Regions from separate parts of the Streptomyces sp. NPDC104381 genome, predicted to be linked through region 3. Evidence: riboswitches for the same ligand, from Rfam matches in the RefSeq annotation. Region 3 holds a riboswitch; each other region holds the start of a gene.
What was found. Region 3 has a riboswitch for cyclic di-AMP ahead of ACZ607_RS09110 (M23 family metallopeptidase). Riboswitches for the same ligand answer to the same signal wherever they lie in the genome.
Positions count from the first base shown of each region.

Region 1: it holds a riboswitch for cyclic di-AMP, as region 3 does, so the genes downstream of both, ACZ607_RS10210 (C40 family peptidase) here and ACZ607_RS09110 (M23 family metallopeptidase) in region 3, are expected to answer to the same signal.
Region 2: it holds a riboswitch for cyclic di-AMP, as region 3 does, so the genes downstream of both, ACZ607_RS32175 (M23 family metallopeptidase) here and ACZ607_RS09110 (M23 family metallopeptidase) in region 3, are expected to answer to the same signal.
Region 4: it holds a riboswitch for cyclic di-AMP, as region 3 does, so the genes downstream of both, ACZ607_RS08590 (transglycosylase SLT domain-containing protein) here and ACZ607_RS09110 (M23 family metallopeptidase) in region 3, are expected to answer to the same signal.

Region 1 is NZ_JBVJNK010000003.1:142,611-147,714, forward strand. Features, by position in the region: gene ACZ607_RS10190 (8-amino-7-oxononanoate synthase) at 1-12, shown strand, start outside; gene ACZ607_RS10195 (ATP-binding protein) at 234-665, shown strand; gene ACZ607_RS10200 (LysR family transcriptional regulator) at 754-1,668, opposite strand; gene ACZ607_RS10205 (LysE family translocator) at 1,741-2,391, shown strand; gene ACZ607_RS10210 (C40 family peptidase) at 2,410-2,880, opposite strand; cyclic di-AMP (ydaO/yuaA leader) riboswitch at 2,884-3,056, opposite strand; gene ACZ607_RS10215 (hypothetical protein) at 3,415-3,723, opposite strand; gene ACZ607_RS10220 (ABC transporter permease) at 4,151-5,104, opposite strand, start outside.
Region 2 is NZ_JBVJNK010000011.1:143,282-148,385, forward strand. Features, by position in the region: gene ACZ607_RS32155 (aspartate aminotransferase family protein) at 1-623, shown strand, start outside; gene ACZ607_RS32160 (helix-turn-helix domain-containing protein) at 681-1,301, shown strand; gene ACZ607_RS32165 (DUF6126 family protein) at 1,443-1,616, shown strand; gene ACZ607_RS32170 (tyrosine-protein phosphatase) at 1,688-2,512, opposite strand; cyclic di-AMP (ydaO/yuaA leader) riboswitch at 2,928-3,088, shown strand; gene ACZ607_RS32175 (M23 family metallopeptidase) at 3,093-4,007, shown strand; gene ACZ607_RS32180 (SGNH/GDSL hydrolase family protein) at 4,184-5,011, shown strand; gene ACZ607_RS32185 (STM4011 family radical SAM protein) at 5,034-5,104, opposite strand, start outside.
Region 3 is NZ_JBVJNK010000002.1:976,210-981,313, forward strand. Features, by position in the region: gene ACZ607_RS09095 (bifunctional acetate--CoA ligase family protein/GNAT family N-acetyltransferase) at 1-411, opposite strand, end outside; gene ACZ607_RS09100 (HPr family phosphocarrier protein) at 592-873, shown strand; gene ACZ607_RS09105 (GntR family transcriptional regulator) at 1,047-1,751, opposite strand; gene ACZ607_RS09110 (M23 family metallopeptidase) at 1,976-2,764, opposite strand; cyclic di-AMP (ydaO/yuaA leader) riboswitch at 2,777-2,945, opposite strand; gene ACZ607_RS09115 (M16 family metallopeptidase) at 3,136-4,518, opposite strand; gene ACZ607_RS09120 (M16 family metallopeptidase) at 4,545-5,104, opposite strand, start outside.
Region 4 is NZ_JBVJNK010000002.1:809,241-814,344, reverse strand. Features, by position in the region: partial or broken gene ACZ607_RS08610 (heavy metal translocating P-type ATPase) at 1-992, shown strand, start outside; gene ACZ607_RS08605 (flavodoxin family protein) at 1,081-1,533, shown strand; gene ACZ607_RS08600 (TOBE domain-containing protein) at 1,613-2,008, opposite strand; gene ACZ607_RS08595 (hypothetical protein) at 2,158-2,388, opposite strand; cyclic di-AMP (ydaO/yuaA leader) riboswitch at 2,778-2,937, shown strand; gene ACZ607_RS08590 (transglycosylase SLT domain-containing protein) at 2,940-3,788, shown strand; gene ACZ607_RS08585 (hypothetical protein) at 3,994-4,581, shown strand; gene ACZ607_RS08580 (SIS domain-containing protein) at 4,646-5,104, opposite strand, start outside.

The DNA of each region.
Region 1 (5,104 bases), on a different contig from region 3:
TCCGCCAGCTGAACGGGCGCTCGCCGAGGAGCGGAGCCGCGGTGGACCCGTGTCCCCTCCGGGCGTGAGGCCGGCGCGCGGGAGCGGGGACGGGGTTCACCGTAACGAGCGACAGATATATGCATATCTTGGTGGATCGCCGTCATCGCGGGCGGCATCGGTGGCACTCTGGCGCGAAGCACAATCCAGGCTCGGTCACAGGCCGGTCGGGCCGGGAAAGGGACGGCGTCGCCATGGCAGACCATCAGGAAGCATCCGTCACCCTGCCGAGCGATCCGGCCTCGGTCTCCACGGCCCGGAGACATGTGGCCCGGGTGCTCACCGAATGGGGCCTCGCCGAGGACGGCGACACCGCGGACACCGTCCGGCTGATCGTCTCCGAACTCGCCACCAACGCGGTCCAGCACACCTTCGGCCAGTCGCCCACCTTCACGGTGGACCTCCGTCTCGACCGGGACGTGGAGCTCTACCTCGGCGTGACGGACAGCCACCCGCGCCGGCCCCAGCGGCTGCCCGCCGCCGTACGCCAGGACAACGGGCGCGGCATGGTGATCATCCGGGCCCTGACGAAGGAGCACGGCGGCCGGCTGAGCGTCAGTCCCACCGCCGACGGGGGCAAGACCGTGGCGGTGGCCCTTCCCTGGCCGGTTCCCGCCCAGGCCTGACGCGGCGGACGCGTGCCGGCCGCGGGAGCGGGGCCCTGTGCGGAGCGGCTCCCGGATGGATCGGCCCCTGCGTGGAGCGGGCCGGTCCTCAGCCTGCGGAGGCCCGGCCGAAGCCGCTGCGCAGCAGCGCCATCAGCGTCGTCGCCGCCGGGGTGTTCCGGTCCCCGCGGTGCACCACGGAGATCGTCCGCCGGAATGCGGCGGGTTCCAGCCGCCGGACGGCGAGTGGCGCCGGGGACATCGCCGCCACCATCTCCGGCACCACCGCCACGCCGATCCCCGCACTGACCAGGGCGCAGACCAGGGCGTAGCCGGGCGACTCGCACACCACCGCCGGGGTGGCACCCGCCTCGGCCAGCGCCCGCTCCACCCCGCGCCGCGGCGGATGGTCGGGGGCGCTGCTGATCAGCGGACGGCCCGCGAGTTCGGCCACCGGCAGCGGGCCGCCGCCCTCGGACAGCATCTGCCCGAGCGCGGTGACCAGCACCAGCTCCTCGACGAGCAGCGGCTCGGCCGACAGCCCGGCCGGCAGCGGCTGGGGAGCCGCGGGCTCGTACGCATGGGTCAGCGCCAGGTCCACGTCACCCGCCGCCACCGCGGTGACCCCGGCGGGCGGCTCGTAGTCCGTGACGGCCAGCTCCACGTCGGGGTGGGCGCGCCGGAAGGCCGTGAGCACGGGCGGCAGCAGATGGATCCCGGCCGTCACGAACGTACCGACGCGCAGCCGGCCGCCCGACAGCCCCGCGAGCCCGGCCAGCTCGTGCCGCGCCTGCTCCATCTCGTCCAGCACGCGTCTGGCCCGCCCCGCCAGCAGCTCACCCGCCGCCGTCAGCCGTGCCCCACGGTGATGGCGGACCAGGAGCGCGGCCCCCGCCTCCCGCTCCAGCTTGGCCAGCTGCTGCGAGAGCGCGGGCGCGGTGTAACCCAGCCGCGCCGCCGCGCGCGTGATCGAGCCGGCCTCGGACACCGCCACCAGCGCGGCCAGCCGCGTCGGGTCGTACATTAAGCATTCCTTTCGGCAGACCCAGAATATTGCAAGTACATGCTAAAGGGCCTGAGCGGCCAAGGTGGACCCATGGACGCACAACTGCTCGCCTTCGTCGCCGTCGCCGCGGGAATGGTGGCCCTCCCCGGCGCCGACTTCACGGTCGTCGTACGCAACGCCCTCGCATCCCGGCGGTCCGGGCTCGCCACCGCGGTGGGGGTCGCCGGAGGGCTGCTGGTGCACACCGCGCTGGCCGCCGCCGGACTCGCCGCCGTCCTCGTGACGATGCCCGTCCTGTTCCGCACCGTGCAGCTGCTCGGCGGCGCGTACGTGCTCTACCTGGGGCTCAGCGGTCTGTACGCGATGTGGCGCCGGGCGGCCACCACCGGCGCGGGCGCCGAAGCCCAGGAGGAGGACCCGGGCCGGGCGCTGCCGGGACTCGGACGCTCGCTGCGCCAGGGCTTCCTGACCAACGCCCTCAACCCGAAGGCCCCCGTGCTCTTCCTCAGCCTGCTGCCCCAGTTCGTCCCCGAGGGGCGGTCGGCGCTTCCCAGGACCCTGCTGCTGGCCTCGGTGGTCGTCGTGCTCGCGCTCGTCTGGTTCTCCTCGGTGGCCCTGCTCGTGGCCCGGCTGGGGCGGTGGCTGCGCCGGCCGCGTGCCTCCCGCGCGATCGAGGGGGGCAGCGGCACGGCGCTCACCGCGTTGGGGCTCGTACTGGTGACGGGCCCCCTGCTGCGCTGAACCGGAAGGGGGAGGGTGTCAGGCGACCCTCCCGTACCAGACGTTGCCGGACCAGATCTTCTCCAGCCGGACCACGGCGCCTGTCTTCGGTGAGTGCCAGATCTTGCCGCTGCCGGCGTAGATGCCGACGTGGTACACACTGCTGCCCGCATGGAAAAAGACCAGGTCGCCGCGTTTCCGCTGCGACCTGGAGATATGGCGGGTCTTGTTGTACTGCTGCTGAGCCGTACGGGGGAGTTTCTTGCCGGCCTTCTTGAACGAGTAGAGCGTGAGACCGGAGCAGTCGAACCGATGGGGGCCGGTGGCTCCCCATCTGTAGGGCGACCCCTTCTTCGAGGCGGCGATCTTGAGCGCCTTCGTCGAATGGGTCGCGGCCTCGGCGTCGTTCACGAGACCGGGGGCCATCATGGTGGTGCCTACGGCGAATGTCAGAACCGAAGCCGTACCGACACGGGCGAACAGAGACGGGACATGAACCTGCGCAGTCATGCGCAACCCTTCGTCAGCCGCCTGTGAAGGATGACCTGTCGGGTTCGGGCTGGCGAAGTTGCCCGGCCGCGTGGTGCGGCTTCACCCCGAGGGCCGTCCGGTTGCCCGGCCGGCCCGTTGTGCTCGGGTCCTCCACTCCTGCCGATCCACTTCTGTCGACCAGGCATCCGGACGGCGGCAGGACTCGGCGTCCGCCCGGACCGCCCCGCCGCGGTGGCGGGGGCTTGTCGTCCCAGGGATCTTTACGCACGCACTGCCGGATTTCCTCGCTGAAGTGGCGATATGTGAGAGTCGTCACGACTGATCCGATCGGGTGGACGCGGCCACCCGGGAGCCGTGACGACCGGGCCGGACCAGCCGCGTACCAGCGGCGGAACAACGGATTCCGCTCAGCGTCCGCGCCCGTTGCGCAAGTTGGGCTGTCCCTCGGGCGGGGTAGCTTCTACGCCGATCGAGCGAGCAAAACTCATCGGCCCGCCGGGCGTGTCGAGAAGAGGCGCCGAAAGGCGGGTTCCGCGACCGGTGGTGAGGCGTTCAACTCGACGGCGCGGGTGGCACGGCGACCCGTGCGGCGCGACGCTCGCCGTCCAGCAGCCGCAGTGCCCTGGCCAAGGTGTCCGCGTGGATCTGCGATTCACCCCGCTCGTGCATCAACACCAGCGCGTCCCGGAGGGCGGCGGCCTTGGACGCGAGCGCCTGGGCCGCCCGGAGCGCCCCGTACGTGTCGCTGCCACGGGCGGGGTTGATGCGGCCGAGCTGGTCGAGCGCCTCCAGGTAGCGGTCGATGAACTCGGCCTCGGCGCGGGTCAGGGCGGGAAGCGGCGGGAACTGGGGTGGGAGCATCGGGCGTTCACCTCGCGGGTGCGGCGGCCGGGACGGTGCGCGGTTCTCCATGACGTGGTCCACCGGCCCGAACGCCGGGGCGGCCGGGGCGTCGAGGAAGGTGTCCCGTTCGATGTCGGCGCTGATCTCTTGTGGGGAGCGCCCGTGCGGTGGGCCGGCACGGCCGTGAGCGACAGGTGTTCGCGCGTCAACTCGCGGGCCCGGGTGCCGAGATCGGAGGGCAGGCCCCGCAGCGGCTCCTCGGGGCGGGTCGCTGAATGACTACCCGGGTGCCCGGCAGGGCATGTCGGCGGCCGGGGGCTCCTGCCCCGAGCCGCACCGCGGCGCGGGAGGGCGCGGCCGGCCCTGTTCGCGCACGATCGTGGCACGGCGGGAGCCGCGCCCCCGCCAGTCCGGCGAGGGCGCGGCTCGTCCGGGTGGTGTCCCGTCAGCCGGCGAGGGCGGGCTCGGGGTGCCCGGCGGAGGAGGGGGACGGAGCGTCCGGCTCCGGGCGCCGGCGGCCGCCGGCCAGTACGGCGGCCAGGCCGACGGCCGCCCACACGGCCAGGGTCAGCGCGCCGCCGCCCGCCGCCGCGCCGTCGAAGAACGCGACCGACCGCAGCAGCGAGCCGCCCGCCCCCGGCGGGAGCCACTGACCGATCGCGCCGACCGGTTCGGGCAGCAGCTGAGGGGCGCTCGTGACACCCGAGAAGGAGTTGCCGAGCAGCACCATCAGCAGCGCGCCCACACCGATGCCCTTCGGGCCGAGCAGGGTGGCGAGCCCTCCGACGGCCGAGGCGATGGCCAGCACGGTCAGCCCGATGGCGCCGGCCTCCGCCCACCAGTCACCCGCCACCACGCCCAGCCAGCTGTGGGCGATCGCGGTGGCCGCGACACCGACCAGGGCCGATGCCGCGACGAGGGTCACGGCCGCCCTGGCACCGCGCAGTCCCATGACGGTGACCAGCGCACCGGCGGCGACACCGGCCAGGGCCAGCGGGAGGATGCTCGCGCCGAGCGCGGCGCCGCGCGGATCGGCCTCGGGCGCCGCGACGACATCGGTGACCGGTATCGCCGTGCCGGCGGGGGCCGAGGCCTTGACCGCCTCGGCCAGCAGCTGGGCGACGACGGGGCTCGCCGCGGAGGCGGTCAGCAGCTGCGGGCCCTCTGCGGTGACGACGACGGCGCCGTATACGACCCGGTCCTCGATCGCGGCACGGGCCGCGGCCTCGTCGGCGTAACGGTGGATGTCGAAGGCGCCCTCGCGCTGTTCGAACCGGCTCTGCACCTGCTCGGCCGCCGGGGCGGTGCCCGCGACGCCCACGGGCAGGTCGCGTGGGGCGATCCGGGCGGCGGGCCAGGAGAACGCCCAGAGGCTGAGCGTCACGATCAGCGGGACGAG
Region 2 (5,104 bases), on a different contig from region 3:
AGGGTGTCGAACCCGATCTGCTCTGTGTCGCCAAGGCGCTCTCCGGCGGATACGTCCCGGTCGGCGCGACGCTCGGCAAGGACTGGATCTTCAAGCGCGTCTACTCCTCGATGGACCGGGTCCTCGTCCACTCCGCGAGCTTCGGGTCCAACGCCCAGGCGATGGCCGCGGGGCTCGCCGTCCTCGCCGTCATGGAGCAGGAGGAGATCGTCGCGAACGCCCGTCGCACCGGTGATCTGCTGCGCGAGCGCCTCGCCGCGCTCGTCGGCCGCTACGAGCTGCTGCACGAGGTGCGCGGCCGGGGTCTGATGATCGGCATCGAGTTCGGCCGGCCGTCCTCCCTCAAGCTCCGCAGCCGCTGGACGATGCTGCAGGCCGCCCGCAAGGGGCTCTTCGCGCAGATGGTGGTGGTGCCGCTGCTGCAGAAGCACCGGATCCTCACCCAGGTCTCCGGCGATCACCTCGAGGTGATCAAGCTGATCCCCCCGCTGGTCATCGGGGAGCCGGAGGTCGACCGCTTCGTCACCGCCTTCACCGCCGTCATGGACGACGCGCACAGCGGGGGCGGGCTGATGTGGGACTTCGGCAGGACCCTGGTGAAGCAGGCGGTGGCCAACCGTTGATTTTACCTCTGAGGCAAAATATTTGCCTCAGAGGAAAGTTCCTGGCCCAATGGAGACATGAATCCTCCTGACGGAGGGGTGGCCGACGAGCTCCCGGGGATCGCGCCACGCCTACGCGACCTGCGCCGCAACCGCGGCCTCACCCTGGAGGGCGCGGCCGGCCGGGCAGGGCTCTCCCCGGCCCACCTCTCCCGGCTCGAAACGGGCCGGAGGCAGCCCTCGCTGCCGATGCTGCTCGGCCTCGCCCGGGTCTACGGTACGACCGTCTCCGAGCTCCTGGGCGAGATACCGCCCGAACGTGACGCGATCGTCCGCGGCGGGACGCCCGACGGCGCGCCACGCGGCACCGAAGCGGGCGGCTGGCTCTACCGCCAGGCCGGCGGGCCGGGGCGTGCCATGCAGGCGCTGCACGTCCGTGTCCCCCACGGCGCCGAGAGCGACCTGGTGCGCGTCCACCCCGGGGAGGAGTGGCTGTACGTCCTCGACGGCAGGCTCCGGGTCGTGCTCGGCGAGACGGTGCACGACCTCGGCCCCGGGGACAGCGCACACTTCGACTCGCTCACCCCGCACCGGATCGCCGCGCCCGACTCCGGCGGGGCGCGCCTGCTCTTCGTGCACACGCTGCTGCAGAGCCCGGCCGCCGAGCTGTGCCTGGGCGGCGGGACGCACCGGCTCTGACCCCGACACCGGCGCCCCCCAGGCCGGCACCGCCCACGCAGCTACGCGCACCCACCTGACACGCCGCCCGTCCGACCGCGCACCCGCCCGGTCGCGCGCCCTTCGCCACCCCGGCCCGAGCGGCCGGAAGAGAGGACTGTCATGTCCGATTCGGAGCACTACGACCCGCTCACCCCGCGCAAGCCCAGGAGTGCGGACACGCAGGAGCGGCGGATGCCCCGCGGCGTCGTGATCCGGCTCTTCGCCTACCTGGTGGCCGGTCACGTCGTCGCGGGCTTCCTCTTCCTGCTCTTCACCGTGGCCGGCAAAGGCTGACCGTCCGGCCTCACGCCTCCTCGACGGGCCCCCGTCGCGCAGGGAGAGGCGCCTTGCGGCCGCCTGCTGCGTCAGGCGCCCTCGACGAGGCGCTCACGCAGCCGCGCGCGGGTCTCGTCGCTGATCTTCAGTCCCTCGCGGAGATAGCGGTCCGTGCCGCCCCAGATCTCGTCGATGGTCTCGAATGCCGCGGCGAGGTATTCGGCGCGGGCGCCGAAGAGCGGATTGAGCAGTTCCATCACCTCCTCGGACATTCCCACCGCCGAGGTGTCACTGCGGCGCACCTTGTAGCGGCGGTGCGCGTCGTTCGACTTGAGGTAGTCGGCCTCGATGGCCTCCACCCGTACCCCGACCGCGAGCAGCGAGACCGCGACCGAGAGGCCGGCCCTGTCCTTGCCCGCCGCGCAGTGCATCAGCGCCGGCACGCTGTCCTCCGCCAGCGCGTGCAGCACGCGGCTGTGCTCGGCGGTGCGGTCCTTGATGATCGAACGGTACGAGGCGACCATCCGGTCCGTCCCCTTGCCGTCGGCCAGGATCGAGCGCAGCTGCTGGATGTTCCCGTCGCGCACGAGCCGCCAGAACTCCGCGCCGTCCGCCGGGTCGGAGAGAGGAATGCTGACATTCCGGACGCCGGGCAGCTCCACGTCGAGGCCGTCGAGCTTGTGGTCGGCGGCGTTGCGGAAGTCGAAGATCGTGTGCAGCCCGAGCCCCGCGAGGAAGGTCGCGTCGGACTCGGTGGCATGGGCGAGGTGGCCGCTGCGGTAGAGGCGCCCGTACCGCACGGTGCCGCCGTCGACGGTCGGAAGCCCGCCGACATCACGGAAGTTGCGGACACCGGTCAGGTCGACGTCCGTCGGCTCGGGGCCGACCGGCGGGACCTCTGGCAGCTGCGTCACAAGGGCTCCTGGAGTGTCGGGCGTCGGCGCCGCTCGCCGACGGGGGCACGCCCGCGACGATACGACATGGCTGCATCAGGCAACCGTCTCGGTGGCCGTGACCCCGGCCTCCCCTGAGGGTCGACGTTCACATCATGTCCGTATTGGTGCATTTAGCAGAACATGCCCCGCTTGTACGGGAGATGGTGTGAGCCGGGTGAGCGGGATCATATCCGTGACGGTGCGTGGTGAAGATCCCGCGGGGTATTCCTGACGCCGTGCGGAAAGCCAAGATCGGTAATCCACGGAGTGTGACGGGAATTCCGCGCCGGAATTGAAGCGTGGATTCCGGTTCGGAATCGACGGCTTGTTCACGGCGTCCCGGCTCGCTTACGGTCACGGTCAATCCGGACGGAACGCCTAATCCTGCCGCCGCCCGGAATCCGCACCGACTCACGCGTGGCAGGAGCGGGGGAACCAGGTAAGCCGCCGGCCGGAGGGATCCGGCACGGCTAGGGGTCAAGTCGCGCACCGCGCGGCCGGGCATCTCCAGTCCGAACCCGACAGCTCACCTCGCAGGCGCCGGAGAGGAAATATCCCCATGCCCGCAAAAGGCAAGCACCGTCGTACGAAGACCGGCCCGATCTCCCGAGGCGTCCTTGCCGCAGGGACCGGCGGCGCCGTCCTCGCCCTCCCGCTGATCGGCGCGACCGGAGCCCACGCGGCCGAGCAGTCCGCGCCGGCCGCCACGTCCGCCGCCGCGCACAGCGCTCCCGCCTCCGCCGCGAAGAGCACCCCCAAGACCTACTCCGTGGTCTCCGGCGACTACCTCGCCAAGATCGCGGCCGAGAAGAAGGTCAAGGGCGGCTGGCAGAAGCTGTACAAGGACAACCGTGACGTCGTCGGCGAGAACCCGAGCCTGATCCTGCCGGGCATGAAGCTGACCCTGGGCGCCAAGGCGTCCGGTTCCGCCGAGGCCACCCCCTCCAAGTCCGCCCCGTCGGCGGCGAAGAAGGCCGCCCCGGCCGAGAAGACGGCTGCCCCCGCCGAGAAGACGGCCGCCCCGGCCGCCGAGACCGCCGACTCCGGTGCGTCGGAGAGCGACAGCTCCGGCTGGGCCGCCCCGGTCGAGAACCCCAACGTCACCACCCAGTACCGAGCCTCGGGCGCCAGCTGGTCCAGCGGCTACCACACCGGCTCCGACTTCCAGGCGGCCTCCGGCACCAGCGTCCGCTCCATAGGCCCGGGCACCGTGGTCTCCGCCGGCTGGAGCGGCTCGTACGGCAACGAGGTCGTCATCCAGCACAGCGACGGCATGTACTCCCAGTACGCGCACCTGTCCTCGCTCGAGGTCTCGGCCGGCCAGACCGTCACCGGCGGCCAGCAGATCGGCCTCTCCGGCACCACCGGCAACTCCACCGGCCCGCACCTCCACTTCGAGGTCCGGACCGGCCCGAGCTACGGCTCCGACGTCGACCCGATCGCCTACCTGCGATCGCACGGCGTCTCCATCTGAGACCCACCGCCCGAGGGTGTCACCCCGGGCCGAAGGAGAGGGGCGGTGCGCAGCGGCGCACCGCCCCTCTCCTTATTCCGGCTTTACCAAAAACTGACCGGGTGGTCTTTCTCACCACCCGTCAACCCCTTATTACGGTCGCGTAGGTCACAATCGAAGGTGCAGGATAAGCACTTGTGGCAGACGATTCGAGAAACAGAACACGCGGCATCATCGGGTCGTACGCAGCGATTGGCGACAGCTTCACCGAGGGCGTCGGAGACCCCGGCCCCGGAGGGACGCTCGTCGGCTGGGCCGACCGGTTCGCGGTCCTCCTGGCCGACCAGCTCCCGGTCCCCGATGCGGTGGTCGGCCCCGTCGACGACACGCACGGGAATTTCCGGTACGCCAATCTCGCCGTACGCGGACGACTCCTCGACCAGATAGTCGAGGAACAGGTCCCGCGCGCCAAGGAGCTGGCACCTGATCTGGTGAGCTTCTGCGCGGGCGGCAACGACATCCTCCGTCCCGGTTCCGACCCGGACGACGTGGCGGAACGCTTCGAGCGGGCCGTCGCCGATCTGACGCAGGCGGTGGGCACCGTCATGGTCACCACCGGCTTCGACACCCGTGGCATCCCCGTGCTCAAGCATCTGCGCGGCAAGATCGCCATGTACACCGCGCACGTCCGGTCCATCGCCGACCGCTACGACTGCCCGGTGCTGGACCTGTGGTCCCTGCGCTCCGTGCAGGACCGGCGGGCCTGGGACAACGACCGGCTGCACCTCTCGGCGGAGGGTCACACCCGCGTCGCGCTGCGCGCCGCCCAGGTCCTCGGCCTCGATGTGCCCGCCGACCCCGACCAGGTGTGGCCCCCGCAGGTACAGCGTGGGGCGCTCGAGGTCCGGCGCGACGACATCCAGTGGGCGCGTGAATACCTCGTCCCGTGGATCGGCCGCCGACTGCGCGGGGAGTCCTCCGGGGACCACGTCGAGGCCAAGCGCCCCGACCTGCTGCCGCTCTGACCGTCCGGCCGGTGACCCGCCGTCAGGGGCGGGCCAGGGGCAGCTGACGCCGGGCAGGGCCCGCGGACACGGGCCCGTCCGGCGCGGGCAGCG
Region 3 (5,104 bases):
GTGTTCGAGGAGGGCCGACGCCACACCGCGGCCCTGATGGGCGTCCTGCACGAGGAAGGCGACCTCGGCCTCGTCCGCGGGGGCGGAGGCGGGCCGGCCCTGCCCGTCGATCCGGTCGTAGCGGACGGTGGCGATGAACTCGCCGCCGACCGTCACCGCCAGTCCCACCCGGTCGACGTAGTCGTGATGGGTGAAGCGGTGGACGTCACGGGCGGAGAGACGCGGATACGGGGCGAAGAAGCGGTAGTACTTCGACTCGTCGGACACCTGCTCGTAGAAGCTGACCAGCCGCTCGGCGTCGTCCGTGGTGATGGGCCTGATCCGCGCGGTGCCACCGTCACGGAGCACCACGTCCGCCTCCCAGTGGTCGGGGTACGCGTGATGCGGACTCTGCTCCGGAGTGGGCTCCATGGGCAAAGCCTACGGCTCGGGCTTTTCGTTCGGCCCGAACCCGGGCCGAACCGTACGGGAGGCCGGTGCGTGAGCGGGTACGAGGCCGGTACGGGAGGCCGGCGGCGGTGCCGGGCACAGCGGTACCGCACTGCATGAGAGACTGGTCTAGACAACCATTGATACGTGAAGGGCAGAACCATGGCTGAGCGCCGCGTCAACGTCGGTTGGGCCGAGGGCCTGCACGCCCGCCCCGCTTCCATCTTCGTCCGTGCCGCCACGGCCTCCGGCGTCCCCGTGACGATCGCCAAGGCGGACGGCAACCCCGTCAACGCCGCGTCCATGCTCGCGGTGCTCGGCCTGGGCGCCCAGGGTGGCGAGGAGATCGTGCTCGCGTCCGAGGCGGACAACGCCGAGGCCGCCCTGGACCGTCTGGCGAAGCTGGTCGCCGAGGGGCTCGAGGAGCTTCCGGAGACCGTCTGATTCCGGCCGCTTCGAACCGGAATTCTTCTCTGCGGAATAAGCCGCGGCACCCCCGACCGGGAGCCGCGGCTTTTTCCGTTCTCCGGCGGAACGACCGAAGCCCGCAATTGCAGTTTCAGGGCAGCAGAAAGAATGCCGCTCGATCACGGCCCTCTTTGTATACGGCGTCATTGTTAATGACGGGCTCCCGCGATGTTTACGGGGTGTTGCGAAGTCCTCACCCTGGCCGGGCCCACCGTGCGGCCCGGAGCCGGGGGGCGTCGCAGCCGGTGGGCCGCGGTGGCCCGTTCGGCGTGCTGGACGGCGAGCGCCCTGGCCCGCTCCGGGTCGCGGCGCGCCACGGCGTCGACGAGAGCGCCGTGCTCGGCCCAGGAGTCCGCGGGGCGGGCCGGCTGCTCGACGGCGTACATCCAGGCGATCTTGTGCCGGAGCTGGGTGAGGAGCGCGATCAGAGCGGGGCTTCCCGAGGCCTGTGCCAGCGTCTCGTGGAACCAGCCGCCCAGGGAGCGCAGATCCTCCCCCTCGCCCCGGCGCACGCGTTCCTGGCCCAGCCTGACCAGGCCGCGGAGCACCTTGAGGTGCGCCTCGGTGCGCCGCTGGGCCGCCCGGGCCGCTCCCAGGGGCTCCAGGAGCATGCGGATCTCCAGAAGGTCCGCGGCCTCCTGCTCCGTGGGCTCGGCGACACAGGCACCGGCGTGCCGCCGCGTGACGACGAACCCCTCGGACTCCAGGGTGCGCAGCGCCTCCCGCACGGGGACGCGTGAGACCCCGTAGCGACGCGCGAGCACCTCTTCGGTGAGGCGGCTGCCGCGCTCGAAGACACCGGAGACGATGTCGTCACGGATTGCCGTGCATACCGAATGCGCGGGAATGCGCATGTCCGAACCTCCGCCTTAATCCCCGCGAAACGCGGCCGATCGACGCCTGTTCTGTGACTCTATTGCAACCGGCCGGAATTTCCGATGGCGGGGTGGAATCCATGGATATCTTTTGGCCAGGGATCACTTCCGCGAGGGCTTCGACGGGGGCCTCGCGCCGGGACACGGCGAAGGCCCCGGGCGGATGCCGGGGCCTTCGTCGGAGCCTGTGCCGCGGGGTCGGGTCAGACCTGGACCCCGTGGGCGCGGAGGTAGGCGACCGGGTCCATGTCCGAGCCGTACTCGGGGGTGGTCCGGGCCTCGAAGTGCAGGTGCGGACCGGTGGAGTTGCCGGTCGAGCCGGAGATGCCTATCTGCTCGCCCGAGCCGACGCTCTGGCCGACGGAGACGCCGATCGAGGAGAGGTGGCCGTACTGGGTGTACGTGCCGTCCTTCATCCGGAGCACGATGTTGTTGCCGTACGCGCCGCCCCAGCCGGCCTCGACGACCGTGCCGGCGCCGACCGCGACGACGGAGGTGCCGGACGCGGCCTGGAAGTCCACGCCGGAGTGGCTGCCGGAGGACCAGAGCGCGCCGCCGGACTTGTAGCCGGTGGTCACGTGCGAGCCGGCGACCGGGAGGTGGAAGGCGTTCAGCCGGGCGCGCTCGGCGGCGCGGGCGGCGCGCGCCTTCTCCTCGCGGGCCTCCTTGGCGCGGGCCTCCGCCTTGCGCTTGGCCTCGGCCTTGGCCTTCGCCCTGGCCTTCGCTTCGGCCGCGGCCTTCGCGGCGACGTCGGCCTGGTGCTTCTGGGCCTTCGCCTGGGCCTCGATCTGGGCGGCGAGGGTGGTGTCGAGGGCGACGGTCTGGGTCAGACCGGTGGCGGTGACGGCCTCGGAGTCCGCGGCGACGGCCGGGGAGACGGTGGCACCGAGTACGCCGGTGGTGGCCAGGGCGGCGACACCGGCGACCTTGGCGCTCCTGCGTGTCAGGCGGCTCGGGGCACGGTGCTTCCCGGTGGCACGGATGAACGCCATGGAGGGGCTGGTCCTTTCCTTCCTTCTCGCCTACCGGGTTAGCTGACGGGTTCGGAGCAGGAAGGTCTCCTACGGATCACTGGGCCCTCGTCGAGGTGCAGGGATCCGATTCACCCCAGGGACTTCGTGGGTCCCCGGCTCCCCAGGCTCGCGCCTGACGGGGACTCGGCGATGACTGTCCGGCGCCGCGGATGCGGCATTCGTCCGGCGGACAGCCGAGCCGACGCTAGAGCGGGCCCCTTCGTCCCGCCAAACGGAAAGGGTCTTTTGTCACCCATCCCACAGGACGAATGCCAATCTTCCTCCCGAAACGGGCAAATGACAGAACCCCGGCGGAGTGCGCCCGCCGAGGTCCGTCGTGTCCTGCTCCGTCAGCCGTTGACGACCGACACCTCGCCGATGCCGAGTGCCTCGACGGGCTCCTTGATCTGCGCGGCGTCCCCGACCAGCACGGTGACCAGCCGGTCCACCGGGAAGGCGTTGACCACGGCGGCGGTCGCCTCGACCGTGCCGGTCGCGGCCAGGCGCGCGTACAGCTCGGCCTGGTAGTCGTCCGGCAGGTGCTGCTCCACCTGGTCGGCCAGGGTGCCCGCGACGGAGGCCGCCGTCTCGTACTTCAGCGGGGCGACGCCCACGAGGTTCTGCACGGCGGTCTCACGCTCGGCGTCGGTGAGCCCTTCGGCCGCCAGGGTGCGCAGGACCTTCCAGAGGTCGTCGAGCGCGGGGCCGGTGGACTCCGTGTCGACGGAGCCGCTGATGGCGAGCATCGCCGCGCCGGTCGCCCCGGACGAGGAGCCGGGCGCCGTCGAGCGCAGCACCTGTCCGAAGGCACGGACACCGTAGGTGTAGCCCTTCTCCTCCCGCAGCACGCGGTCCAGCCGGGAGGTGAGGGTGCCGCCGAGGCAGTAGGTGCCGAGGACCTGGGCCGGCCACACGCTGTCGTGCCGGTCCGCGCCGATCCGGCCGATCAGCAGCTGCGTCTGCACGGCGCCGGGGCGGTTCACGATGACCACACGGCCGGTGTCGTCCGCGGTGATCGGGGGCACGGGCCGGGCTTGGCCGGCGTTGCCCGACCAGTCGCCGACGGTCTCGGAGAGCAGCGCGTCCAGGTCCACCCCGGTGAGGTCCCCGACGACGACCGCCGTCGCCGTGGACGGGCGGACATGGGCGTCGTAGAAGGCGCGCACGGCGGCGGCGTCGATCCGCCGGACGGTCTCCTCGGTGCCCCGGCGCGGGCGCGACATCCGTGCGGTGGCGGGGAACAGCTCCTTGGAGAGCTGCTTGGCGGCCCGCATGCCGGGGTTGGCCTGCTCGTGGGGGATCTCGTCGAGGCGGTTGCCCACCAGGCGCTCGATCTCGCTCTCGGCGAAGGCCGGGGCCCGCAGCGCCTCGGCGACCAGGCCGAGGGCCTTGGACAGCCGGGAGGCCGGCACCTCCAGGGAGACGCGGACACCGGGGTGGTCCGCGTGGGCGCCCAGCGTGGCGCCGCAGCGCTCCAGCTCCGCGGCGAACTCCTCCGCGGAGCGCTTGTCCGTGCCCTCGGACAGCGCGCGGGCCATGATCGTGGCGACGCCGTCCAGGCCCTCGGGCTCGGCGTCCAGCGGGGCGTCGAGGAAGATCTCCACGGCGACGACCTGCTGGCCGGGCCGGTGGCAGCGCAGCACGGTCAGCCCGTTGGGCAGGGCGCCGCGCTCGGGCGCGGGGAAGGCCCAGGGCCTGGCCTCGCCGGCGGTCGGCTGCGGGTGGTACTCCATCGCTACTCCAGTCACGGCGGCGTCGGTCACTTGTCGGCCCCCTCGGGCGCGTCGGTGTCCTCGGTCTCGTCGGCCGGCTCGACCGGCTCGTAGACCAGGACCGCACGGTTGTCGGGGCGCAGGTGTGCCCGGGCGGCGGCCTTGACCTCGTCGGCCGTCACGTCGAGCACACGGCCCACCGCGGTCAGGGCGAGCTGCGGGTCACCGAACAGGACGGCGTACTTGCACAGTTCGTCCGCGCGGCCCGCGACCGTGCCGAGACGGTCCAGCCACTCGCGCTCCAACTGCGCCTGGGCGCGCTCCATCTCCTCCGGGGTGGGACCCTCCTCGGCGAAGCGGGCCAGCTCCTCGTCGACGGCCGCCTCGATCTGCGGCACCTCGACACCGCCGGACGTCTTGACGTCCAGCCAGCCCAGCGACGGTGCGCCCGCCAGCCTGAGCAGCCCGAATCCCGCGTCCACCGCCGTACGGTCGCGGCGCACCAGCCGGTTGTGCAGTCGGGACGACTCGCCGCCGCCGAGCACGGTCAGCGCCAGGTCCGCGGCGTCGCACTCGCGCGTGCCGTCGTGCGGCAGCCGGTAGGCGG
Region 4 (5,104 bases), 170 kb from region 3:
AGCTCGGCATCCTGATCAAGGGACCTGAGGTCCTGGAGAACACCCGCAGGGCCGACACGATCCTCCTCGACAAGACGGGCACCGTCACCACGGGCCGGATGACCCTGCTGAAGGTCCACGCCTCCGGGACCACGGACGAGGCCGAAGTGCTGCGCCTGGCCGGAGCGTTGGAGCACTCCTCCGAACACCCGATCGCCCGGGCCGTCGCCGAGGGGGCCGCAGCCAAGGTGGGCGCGCTGCCCACGCCCGAGGACTTCGCCAACGCCCCCGGGCTCGGTGTCCAGGGCGTCGTCGAGGGCCACGCGGTGCTCGTCGGCCGCGAGAAGCTGCTGGCCGAGTGGGCCATCGGGCTCCCCGACGAGCTGAGGAAGGCGAAGGACCTGGCCGAGGAGAACGGGCGCACCGTGATCGCGGTCGCCTGGGACGGCGAGGCGCGCGCGGTCCTGGAGGTCGCCGACGCGGTCAAGGACACCAGCGCCGAGGCCGTCCGGCGGCTGCGCGCCCTCGGGCTGACGCCCGTCCTGCTGACCGGCGACAACAAGGCGGTCGCCGAGTCCGTCGCGGCCGAGGTCGGCATCGACCAGGTCATCGCCGAGGTCATGCCGCAGGACAAGGCCGAGGTCGTCAGGAAGCTCCAGGCGGAGGGGCGCACCGTCGCCGTGGTCGGCGACGGGGTCAACGACGCCGCGGCGCTCGCCCAGGCCGACCTGGGCCTGTCCATGGGGACGGGCACGGACGCCGCCATCGAGGCCGGCGACCTGACGCTCGTACGGGGGGACCTGAGGGTGGCCGCCGACGCGATCCGGCTCTCCCGCCGCACGCTGGGCACGATCCGCTCGAACCTCTTCTGGGCCTTCGCCTACAACGTGGCCGCCCTCCCGCTCGCGGCGGCAGGTCTGCTCAACCCCATGATCGCGGGCGCGGCCATGGCCTTCTCGTCGGTCTTCGTCGTGGGCAACAGCCTCCGTCTGCGCGGCTTCCGCGCCGCCGACCGGGACGGCGCCCGCGCCTCCTCCCATGCCCACGGGCCCGCGTCCCCCAGCAGCGCGGGGGACCCGGCCAACGGGTAGGTTCGGTGGCGTGGCCACTCTGCTGATCGTGCATCACACCCCGTCGCCCAACTGCCAGGCACTGTTCGAAGCGGTGCTGTCCGGCGCGACGACGGAGGACATCGAGGGCGTACGGGTCGTGCGGCGGGCGGCCCTCGCCGCCACGGCGTCCGACGTGCTGGCGGCCGACGGCTTCCTGCTCGGCACCCCGGCGAACCTCGGGTACATGTCCGGCGCCCTGAAACACTTCTTCGACCAGGTCTACTACCCGTGCCTGGACGCGACGAAGGGCCGGCCCTTCGGCTACTACGTGCACGGCGGCAACGACGTCACCGGCGCCGTACGCGGCATCGAGGCGATCACGACGGGCCTCGGATGGCGCCGTGCGGCCGACGCCGTGACCGTCACCGGTGAGCCGGGCAAGGCCGACACCGAGGCGTGCTGGGAGCTGGGGGCGACGCTCGCCGCCGGCCTGATGGACTGACGGGCCCGGTACGGGGGCGCAGCCGTTCACGCCGCTCCCCGGTGGCCCGTACGAAAGCCGCGGCGGCGGCTCTCCCGACTCAGGCGCGGTCGATGTGCACGCTGGTCGACTTCACGCGGGCCGTCGCCTCGATGCCGACCTCCAGCCCCAGCTCCTCCACGGCTTCCCTGGTCAGCAGCGAGACGAGGCGGTGCGGACCGGCCTGGATCTCGACCTGGGCGGCCACGTCGCCGAGCTTCACGGCCGTGACGATGCCCGGGAAGGCGTTGCGCGCCGAGGTGTAGGAGGCCTCCTCGTCGCCGCCGCCGCTCTGGCCGACCTCGATCGAGAACGCCGCCAGATCACGGCCGTCGATGAGACGGCGCCCGCCCTCGTCGCGATGGGTCGCCACCCGGCCGGCGTCCGCCCAGCGTCGTGCGGTGTCCGGGCTGACGCCGAGGAGGCGCGCGGCCTGCCCGATGGTGTAGGTCTGCATGCGTGACATGGTAAGAGATCTTCTCGCATATGCAAGCTTAGTTCGTATAACTCCTTGCATATGCGAGCCCGTCGGCGGAGCGGGAATCCTCCGAGTGCATGCGGCCGGGCGCGGAGGCCGTCAGTGTGTGGCCCGCCGTCGGAGCCCGCTCAGCGCGGCTTCCACGTCAGCTTGCCCCCGCCCACCCAGCGGACGACCGCCGGGTCGTCGAGGTCATGGACCTGGATTCCGGCCGCGGAGGCGGCGATCAGGACGTCCGTCATGTCGGTCGCGCCTCCGATCACCTCTCCGTCGATCTCCACGACGCGGAAGGGCGGATCCCCGGGCTGGACGGGCAGGACGGTGATCCGGGGGGCCGAGGCGTGAGGGCTTTCAGTCATAGCCGGATCGGTTCCACATGGACGCTCCAGGTATGCCCGCCAGCGCCTTTTGTGAGTCGTATGCCCGGTTTGAGTCGGTTTCTTGAAATTGATCCCGTAATCCATAAAAGGCCATTTCGTGTGACCTGGGGCCTTCGCTCGGGCGCAAAACGCCCGAATCGGGCGCCGTGACCAGCGTCACCTTATGCGCCCCCGACGCAGGGGTGCGGCAGTCGGTTCCCTTCTGTGCCAAGAGAAGTGACGGACGCGATGTGGGGTGGATTACATGAATTCACAAGAATTGATCTTGCGAATGAATTGTGATCAACGAACCAGGCTTGTTCCTTTCCCTATTTCTCGCCTACGGTCACCATCACTCCGGGCGGAACGCCGAATCCTGCCGCCGTCCGGTTACCCGACCGATCACTTCTCGTACGGCAGGAGCGGGGGACCCAAGTAAGCGCCGATCCGGTTTCCGGAGCGGCTCGGGGTGAAGTCGCATTCCCATGCGGCCGGGCATCTCCAGCCCGAACCCGACAGCTCACTTCGCAGGCGACGGAGAGGAATTCAGCATGCCCGAAAATGGTAAGCACCGTCGTTTCAGGACCAGTTCGCTGACTCGCGGCATCATCGCCGTGACCACGGGTGGAGCCGCCCTGGCCCTCCCCGTGATCGGCGCTACCGGCGCCTTCGCCGCCCCGGCCCAGCCGGCCGCCGTCGAAAAGGCCGCCACCTCGACTGCCGCGACCGGCAAGGGAATTGCCGCGCAGAAGTCCAAGCCCGCCTCGTATTCCGTGGTCGTGGGTGACACCCTTGCGAAGATCGCTCGGGAGCATTCCGTGAACGGTGGCTGGAAGGCCCTGTACGAGGCCAACGAGAAGGCCGTCGGCGGAAACCCGGACCTGATTCACCCCGGTCTCGAGCTGACCCTCGGTGGCAAGGCCGGGAACAAGTCCGCGGACAAGGCCGAGTCCAAGGCCTCCGACCGTGCCGAGCAGAGCGCCGACCGCGCCGACCGTTCGGAGCGCACGAGCACCTCCGCCGCCGCGGAGGGCGCGCCCGCCGCCGAGACCGCTCCTGCCGCCGAGCCGGTCTCGTACACGAACGACCTCGACGGCTGGATCAAGGAGTCGCTCGCCGTCATGGCCGAGCACGGCATCCCCGGCACCTACGAGGGCATCCACCGCAACATCATCCGCGAGTCCGCGGGTGACCCCCAGGCCATCAACAACTGGGACATCAACGCGATCAACGGCGTCCCGTCCAAGGGCCTGCTGCAGGTCATCGACCCGACCTTCCAGGCCTACCACGTGCCCGGTACGTCGATGGACAGCTACGACCCGGTCGCCAACATCACGGCCGCGTGCAACTACGCCGCGGACAAGTACGGCTCCATCGACAACGTCTTCGGGGCCTACTGAGCCTCGGCGAGGCGGAACCCCTGACGCACGGCGTGTGACAGAGGGACAGAAGTGACGGGTGGTACGGGTTCGGCGGAACCCGTACCACCCGTCGTCCGTTTGTACGGCGTCGCGTGTGCCGTGACCGCGCCGTCCCGGCCGCCGACAGGCCGGGCGGAACCCGGTTGACTGGTCTCGTACAGGTTCGTCGTCCATACTGCCCGCCGTGGAGCAGCGCATAGATTCGAACACCAAGCCAGAGTTCGCCGCGGGGACCGACCCGGCGTACATCCCCGGCCTGACGGCCCCTGCCCCCGCGCGGACGGAGGCGGAAGCGGAGGAGGCGCCCCGGAAGCCCGAGCCGGCCGACGCGGTACCGGAGGCCGACGCCGAGGGCGCGCTCGCCCCGGAGGCGGCCGAGGAGCACGTGGACGGCTCGGCGGCGGCCGCGATCGACGACGCGGCCACGGCCGACGAGGCGCCGGCTGACGGCGCGGCCCCCGAAGCCGCCCGTGAGGGCGCCCGCGACGAGGACGGCCCCGTCTTCGAGGTCAGTGACCGGCGCGGGTCCATCCGGGTGGACGCCGAGGGGGTCCGCTTCCGGCTCGACGACCAGGAGGCGGAGTTCGACTGGTCCGAGATCGGCGCGGTCGAGGTCAGGACGGGCCGCTTCGGCCGCCGGTTCACCGTGACCGTCCACCTGTCGAGCCGCCGGTGGTTCAACGCCGAGGTCGAGGCCGGTGCCCGCGGCGACCTCAAGACATGGACGGCGGAACTCGACGAGGCGCTGGACGCCTACTTCGAAGAGGCCTGACCCCTCCGGTCGCCTCCGCGCACCGGGCCGCCCGCCGGCCCGGTGCGCGGCATGCCGCGACGGCTCAGGCGCCGGCCGCCGTGCCGAGCACGACCGACCGCGTCAGATGGCGCGGCTGGTCGGGGTCCAGGCCCCGGGCCGCCGCGCGGGCGATCGCCAGCCGCTGGACCCGCACCAGATCGGCCAGCGGGTCCAGTCCGCTCTCCACCCAGCGCGCCCCGGTCGCCAGCACCTGCTCCCGCAACCCGTCCGGAGCGGCGCCGAACATCCAGGTCGCCGTCCCGGCCGTGGCGATGCTGATGGGGCCGTGCCGGTACTCCATCGCCGGATACGACTCGGTCCAGGACAGGGACGCCTCCTTCATCTTCAGCGCCGCCTCGTTGGCGAGCCCGACCGTCCAGCCGCGCCCCAGGAAGCTGAACTGGGTGCTGTCCAGGAGCCCTTCGGGCAGGGGTTCCGCGAGGGCGGTCTCCGCGTCCCGTACGACGTCCTCGGTGTGCAGCCCGAGATGGGCGCGGAACAG